DNA from 2 places in the Deinococcus malanensis genome. Region 2 is predicted to be linked to the other one. Evidence: riboswitches for the same ligand, from Rfam matches in the RefSeq annotation. Region 2 holds a riboswitch; the other holds the start of a gene.
The links. A riboswitch is a leader RNA that binds a small molecule or an ion and turns the genes downstream of it on or off. The one in region 2 is predicted to bind thiamine pyrophosphate.
Positions count from the first base shown of each region.

Region 1: it holds a riboswitch for thiamine pyrophosphate, as region 2 does, so the genes downstream of both, thiC (phosphomethylpyrimidine synthase ThiC) here and IEY49_RS03885 (thiamine ABC transporter substrate-binding protein) in region 2, are expected to answer to the same signal.

Region 1 is NZ_BMPP01000010.1:154,822-158,184, forward strand. Features, by position in the region: gene IEY49_RS12975 (hypothetical protein) at 1-289, opposite strand, end outside; gene IEY49_RS12980 (RidA family protein) at 352-732, opposite strand; TPP riboswitch at 811-942, shown strand; gene thiC (phosphomethylpyrimidine synthase ThiC) at 1,161-3,002, shown strand; gene thiE (thiamine phosphate synthase) at 2,999-3,363, shown strand, end outside.
Region 2 is NZ_BMPP01000002.1:308,825-312,187, forward strand. Features, by position in the region: gene IEY49_RS03875 (NUDIX domain-containing protein) at 1-246, opposite strand, end outside; gene IEY49_RS03880 (CynX/NimT family MFS transporter) at 243-1,427, opposite strand; TPP riboswitch at 1,484-1,580, shown strand; gene IEY49_RS03885 (thiamine ABC transporter substrate-binding protein) at 1,629-2,657, shown strand; gene IEY49_RS03890 (phospholipase D-like domain-containing protein) at 2,781-3,363, shown strand, end outside.

The sequences.
Region 1 (3,363 bases), on a different contig from region 2:
TGACCAGCATCCGTTGCGGACGCACATGTTCGCCGGGCCACGCCGCGACACCGGCCAGTTCGTCATGCGACGCCACATGCACTTCCACCCTTAACAGTCCTGGCAATATCGCCGTGGGCGTGCCGAACTCGTTGACCAGCAGGTGATGGACGGGTGTAATGGCCTCCAGCCAGCCGCTCACGTCGAAAGCCGCCAGAGTTTCCGGCCGTACGAACAGCCAGTACTCCAGATCAGAGAACCGGTCGGCCGTGCCCTGAGTGAAGCTTCCATACGCCAGCGCGTATGTCACACGGAGGTCCTCCTGTATGGCGGCACGCAGCTTACGGTCAAGTTCGATTTGCCTGTCCAGACTCATGGAACGATCGCTTCGGCTTCGATCTCCACGAGGTGACGCGGGTCGATCAGAGCGGCCACCTGCACCATGGTCGCAGCCGGCCTGATCTGGCCGAACACCTCTCCATGTGCTCGCCCGATCTCTTCCCAGTGGGCGATGTCGGTGACATAGATCCGGGTACGCACCACGTCCTCGGGTTCAGCGCCAGCTGCCCTCAGCGCCCCGCAAATGATGTCCAGAACTGCGACAGTCTGGGTGTAGGCGTCTCCGACCCCCACCACATCCCCGTTCACGGTGGCGGTCGTGCCGGAGACCTGCACCACGTTGCCTACCCGCACGGCGCGCGAGTATCCCATCACTGCCTCCCAGGGCGACGATCCTGCGATGTTGTGCCTCACGTTCCGAGTGTAGAGGGCACGGTGACGGCCCGTCCGAACCTTTCGCTTGACCCGGCCCGGCCGTGGTGGCACACTCGGAAGCGTCACCAGGGGTGCCCACGCTCAGGCCGCAATAGCCGAAAGCGGGGCTGAGAGGGCCTTTTTTTACGGCCTAACCCTAGGAACCTGATCTGGTTCATACCAGCGGAGGGAGAGTGACAGGTGCGGAAACGACAGATACCGCCCTCCTCCGAAGTTGCTTTGGGGGAGGGTGATTTTTTGGACCAGCAGAGAAGGGCGGGCGTGCGCTTTCAAGCGACCAGGCGCGGATCTTCCATAACGTGTTGACCTGACATTCGAGTGCCATTCCCCGACGGGCCGCCCCGGTGCGCCGCCTGTGTCCTGATTCATTTGCCCTGGGCCATTGCCCGGCCCCATGTGGAGATCCCATGACCGCACCTGTTGATCCCCCCGCCCTGACCACCACGCCCTTCCCTAACAGTGAAAAGCAGTACCTGAGCGGCGCCCTGCACCCGCAGGTTCGCGTACCGGTGCGCGCCATTCACCAGTCCGCCACGCTGGAAATGGTGGGCAGCCTGACGCGCCGCACCTCCAACCCCACCGTCCTGGTACCCGATACCAGTGGCCCCTATACCGATCCGGCCGTGAGCATCGACCCGCGCCGGGGCCTGCCACACGCCCGGCCCTGGCTGGCGACCGACCCGTGTCTGGAAACACAGACCGAGCGCTTTTCGGCCCGCCTGGACGGCGCTGGACCCATGCCCTTTCCGGCACTGCCCCTGCCGCGCCGCGCCCGCACCGGGCAGGCCATCACCCAGATGCAGGCGGCGTTGCGCGGGGAAATCACCCCGGAAATGGAGTTCGTGGCCCTGCGCGAGAACCTGCGTCAGGCCGACGAGTTCACGCTGACCCACCAGCACCCCGGCCAGAGCTTCGGCGCGGCCATTCCCCGCGTCATCACGCCGGAATTCGTGCGTTCGGAAGTGGCGCGCGGACGCGCAGTCATTCCCGCCAACATCAATCACCCGGAACTGGAACCCACCATCATCGGCCGGAATTTCCGGGTCAAGATCAACGCCAACCTCGGTACCAGCATCGTGACCAGCAGCATCGAGGAGGAGGTCGAGAAGATGGTCTGGGCCACCCGCTGGGGAGCCGATACGGTCATGGACCTCTCCACCGGCAAATACATCCACCAGACGCGTGAGTGGATCGTGCGGGGCAGCCCTGTGCCCATTGGCACCGTTCCGATCTATCAGGCACTGGAAAAGGTGAGCGGCGTGGCCGAGGACCTGACCTGGGAGGTGTACCGCGACACGCTGATCGAGCAGGCCGAGCAGGGCGTGGACTACTTCACGGTGCACGCGGGCGTGCGACTGGCGCACATTCCGCTCTCGGCGCGGCGGCGCACCGGCATCGTGTCGCGCGGTGGCAGCATCCTGGCCAAGTGGTGCCTGGCGCACCACCGCGAGAATTTCCTGTACACGCACTTTGCCGACATCTGCGAGATCATGGCCGCCTACGACGTTACCTTCAGCCTGGGGGACGGGCTACGCCCGGGAAGCATCGAGGACGCCAACGACGCCGCGCAGTTCGCGGAACTGGAAACGTTGGGTGAACTCACCCGGATCGCGTGGGATCAGGGCGTGCAGACCATGATCGAGGGGCCCGGCCACGTGCCCATGCAGCTGATCCGCGAGAACATGACCCGGCAGCTGGAAGTCTGCCAGGAGGCGCCCTTCTACACGCTGGGGCCGCTGACCACCGACATCGCGCCCGGCTACGACCACATCACCAGTGCCATCGGTGCGGCGCAGATCGCGTGGTACGGCACGGCCATGCTGTGCTACGTGACGCCCAAGGAACACCTGGGCCTGCCCGACCGTCAGGACGTGCGCGACGGCGTCATTGCCTACCGGATCGCCGCGCACGCCGCCGATCTCGCCAAGGGCCATCCCGGAGCACAGGCCCGCGACAACGCGCTCTCACAGGCCCGCTTCGAGTTCCGCTGGGAGGATCAGTTCAATCTGGCACTCGACCCGGAAAAGGCCCGTGAGCTGCACGACGAGAGCCTCCCGGCCGACGCGGCCAAGACCGCGCACTTCTGTTCCATGTGCGGCCCGCACTTCTGCTCCATGAAACTCAGCCATGACCTGCGCGCCGGGGACATCCTGGCCGGGCTGGAAGAAAAGGCCCGCGAGTTCCGCGAAGGTGGATCGCAGATCTACCTGGACCGTCCTGCCAGCGAGCCCGAGGAGGTTGGCGCATGACCCGCCCGCTGGGGCGGCTGTATCTGGTCGCCACGCCCCGCCCGGATCAGCCGGAAGACGAGTTCGTGGTGCGCGTGGAGGCCGCCCTGGACGGCGGTGTGGACACCCTGCAGCTGCGCTGCAAGGCGGACTCGCCAGCATATGGTGAAGCGCGTGCGGTGATCCGGCTGGCCGGACGGCTGCGTGATCTGGCGCACGCGCGGGGCGTGCCCCTGTTCATCAACGACCGGGTGGACATTGCGGCGGCCAGTGGCGCCGACGGCGTGCATCTGGGCCAGGGAGATCTGCCCCTCACCTGGGCCCGGGCACTGGCGCCGGGCCTGCGGGTAGGCCTCAGCACGCACGCCCCCGCGCAGGCGGC
Region 2 (3,363 bases):
GCCATGAGCCTCCCCCAGGTCGTACCGGGCGACCCCCAGGGGGCTGAGACGACCCGGATCGACATGAAGTCCCACTTCTTCGGCCGCTTCCCGGACCGCGGCGTGGGCCAGCGCCTCTCCACGCTCGACCCGGCCACCCGGCAGTCCCCACAGGCCTTCTGCATAGGCCACGCCAGCCCGGCGTCCCAGCAGCACACGTCCGGCCGGGTCCAGAACGACCAGCCAGGCGACCAGAAAGAAACTCATGCGACCTCCAGACGTTCGGCAGGTTCTCCACTGGCCCACCATCCGCTGATCAGGACCAGTGCAGTGAACCCCAGCAACAGGATCAGCGGCGGGCTCCAGTCACCCGTGAAGTCATGCACCGCTCCGAACAGGAAGGGGCCGGTGGCGGCCAGCAGGTAGCCATACCCCTGCGCTACGGCCGAAAGCCCGGGCGCCTCAGCCGTATTGCGGGCCCGCCGGGCGATCAGGTACAGCGCCAGCGGAAAGGCACTGCCCGACGCCGCCCCGAGCAGCAGCACCCACACCAGGTTGGGGACCTGGGGGAGCAGCAGCAGGCCAGCCAGCCCGGCCGCGAAGGCGGTGCTAAGGGCCACCACCAGCGGCCGGGCGGAAGGCAGGCGTGCGGCCAGCACGGGCACTGCCAGCGTAAACGGAAGCTGCACCAGATTGCCCAGTGACAGTAACATCCCAGCTTCGGCGCTGCTGACACCACGGTCCAGCAGTATTCTGGGCAGCCAGGTCAGCCAGGTGAAGAACACCAGTGACTGCGTGCCCATGTACAGCGTCAGCGGCAGTGCCGCCGGGTTGGTCCACACCCGCCCGGATGGCATGGGCTGCAGGCCGCTGCGTACCGGTCGCCCAATCACGACCGGCCACCAGGCCAGGGCTCCCAGGACAGCCAGTCCTGCCCAGACGCCCAGCGCCAGCCGCCACGAGCCGCCCAGCGCACCCTGTAAAGGCACCGCCACGGCCGACGCCACGGTGGCCCCACCCACGACAGCCGTGGTGTAGATCCCGGTCATCAGGCCCAGACGGCCGGGAAAATCCCGCCGGATCAGGCTGGGCAGCAGCACATTGACCACCGCGATGCCGGCCCCCACCAGCAGGGTCCCGGCCAGAATCCAGGGAAAGGTGGGACCAGCACGCAGCGCTGCGCCCAGGACAATCAGTCCAAGACACCCCAGGATCACCACTTCGGCACTTCGGGCGCGGGCCAGCGCTGGAGCCACCAGGGCCAGCGCGCCCCAGCACAGCAGCGGAATGGTGGTCAGCAGACTGACGGTGGCCGCACTGACCGCCAGATCCCGCTGGATAGGCGCCAGCAGCGGACCGAACCCGGCAATCACCGGGCGCAGGTTGAGGGCCACCAGGACGATGCCCAGGACCAGCAGCACAGGGGCGGCACGGTTGCGCAGGTTCAAGAGGCCACCAGGAGTCGCGGCATACTCCGCAGCCTACGCCTGCGCTATGCTCGCGGGTGCGTCACCGGGGGTGTCCTGAGGAGCAGGACTGAGAAAAACCCTTGGAACCTGAACCGGGTCATACCGGCGGAGGGAGTGTGACCAGGCCACGGCGTCAGTCATGGCCTGCGCCTCCCCTCTCGTGACGCGAGGGGATTTTCTATGCGTAAGATTCTGTGTTCTGCCCTGCTGATGCTGGGTGCTGCCGGTGCCCAGAGCACCCTGACCGTGATTACCCACGACAGCTTTTCCGTGGACAAGAAACTGATCGCTCAGTTCGAGGCTGCCAACAAGGCCCGCGTACGCTTTGTGAAGGGCGGCGACGCGGGTGAGTTGCTCAGCCGCCTGATCCTGACCCGCCGCGCGCCAGTGGCCGATGTGGTCTACGGCCTGGACAACAGCCTGCTGGCCCGGGCCAGGACGGCCGGAATCCTGGAAGCCTACCGGTCACCGGCCCAGGCCGGTGTGCCCGCCCGTTACCGGCTGGACGACACCGGCCTCCTGACCAGTGTGGACTACGGTTACGTGGCCCTGAACTACGACCGGGCCTACTTCGAGAAAGCAGGCCTGGCACTGCCCCGCACACTGGATGACCTGAAGAAGCCCGAGTACGCGCGCCTGACCGTGGTGAGCAGCCCGGCGACCAGCAGCCCTGGCCTGGCGTTCCTGCTGGCCACCGTAAACCACTACGGCGAAGCCGGTGCGTGGGCGTGGTGGAAAGCCGCGCGGGCCGGCGGCCTGAAAGTTACCCGTGGTTGGAGCGACGCCTACTACAAGGAGTTCAGCCGCAACGGCGGGAAATATCCCATCGTGCTGAGCTACGCCAGCAGCCCCGCTGCGGAAGTGTTCTACGCCGACGGCTATGATCCCAAGAAGCTGCCGGCCCAGAGCCCGACCGCCAACCTGTTCCTGCCCGGCAGCACCTACCTGCAGATCGAAGGGGTCGGCATCCTGAAAGGCACGAAGCAGGGAACCCTGGCCCGCAAGTTCGTGGACTTCATGCTCAGCGCGCCGGTCCAGGCGGATATTCCCACCCGAATGTGGGTGTATCCGGCAGCCAGTGGAACCAGGCTCGACCCGGTGTACCGCTTCGCTCAGCAGCCGGACGTCAGGGCGGCCGCACCGAATGTCACCGCCAACCCCCAGCGCCTGGTAGACGCCTGGATCACCCAGGTGCTGCGGGCCCGCTGATCCGGGCCAGGGCCGAGAACGCCTTTTTTGCCGCAGTAAACGGAGGTGGCGCCGAGGTGCAGACCCGGTTTTTCTTCAGGTCCGTATGACGGCGCCACGTTCACCCCTATCCTGGGTGCCGCGATGCGCCTGCTGCCGACCGAACGCCCACCCCTGACCATCCGCCGCCTGGCCTGGTCGGCGCTGGCCGGACTGCTGGCAGGCGTGCTGCTGGCACGTGGGGCTGTGACGCTGGTGCTGGCGCTGGTGCCAGGCGATCAGCCCTATGTGCGCACGGTCGTGGGCACCTTCGGTGCACTGCTCAGTGTCATCGTGGGCTTTGCGCTGGCGGGGGCGCTGTCCACCCGTGGGCTGCCGATTCCCCGCCTGGGCCTGACCCGGTCGCAGGCGCGCTGGCGATCCGCTATTGCGGCCGGAAGCACAGCCGGACTGCTGATTCTGCCGGTAGGGGGGCTGCTGGCCTTCGCCGGCGCCTATCACGAAGGGGCGCTGGGGCAGACCCTGGGGTTGGCGCAGCTGACCTTAGGGCTTGGTCTGCTGGGCGCAGTCTACGGGGGCCTCAGCGGCGGAGTCCTGGGGTTGCTGACGGTCCGCGCCTCACAGGCGTGGCGGCCAGCACTGGGCGGGCTGCTGGGCTTCGGCGCGGTGGGACTGTGCGCGGGCGTGCTGCTGGGGGCCGCCGGCATCCCCGATGCACTGTCGGGAG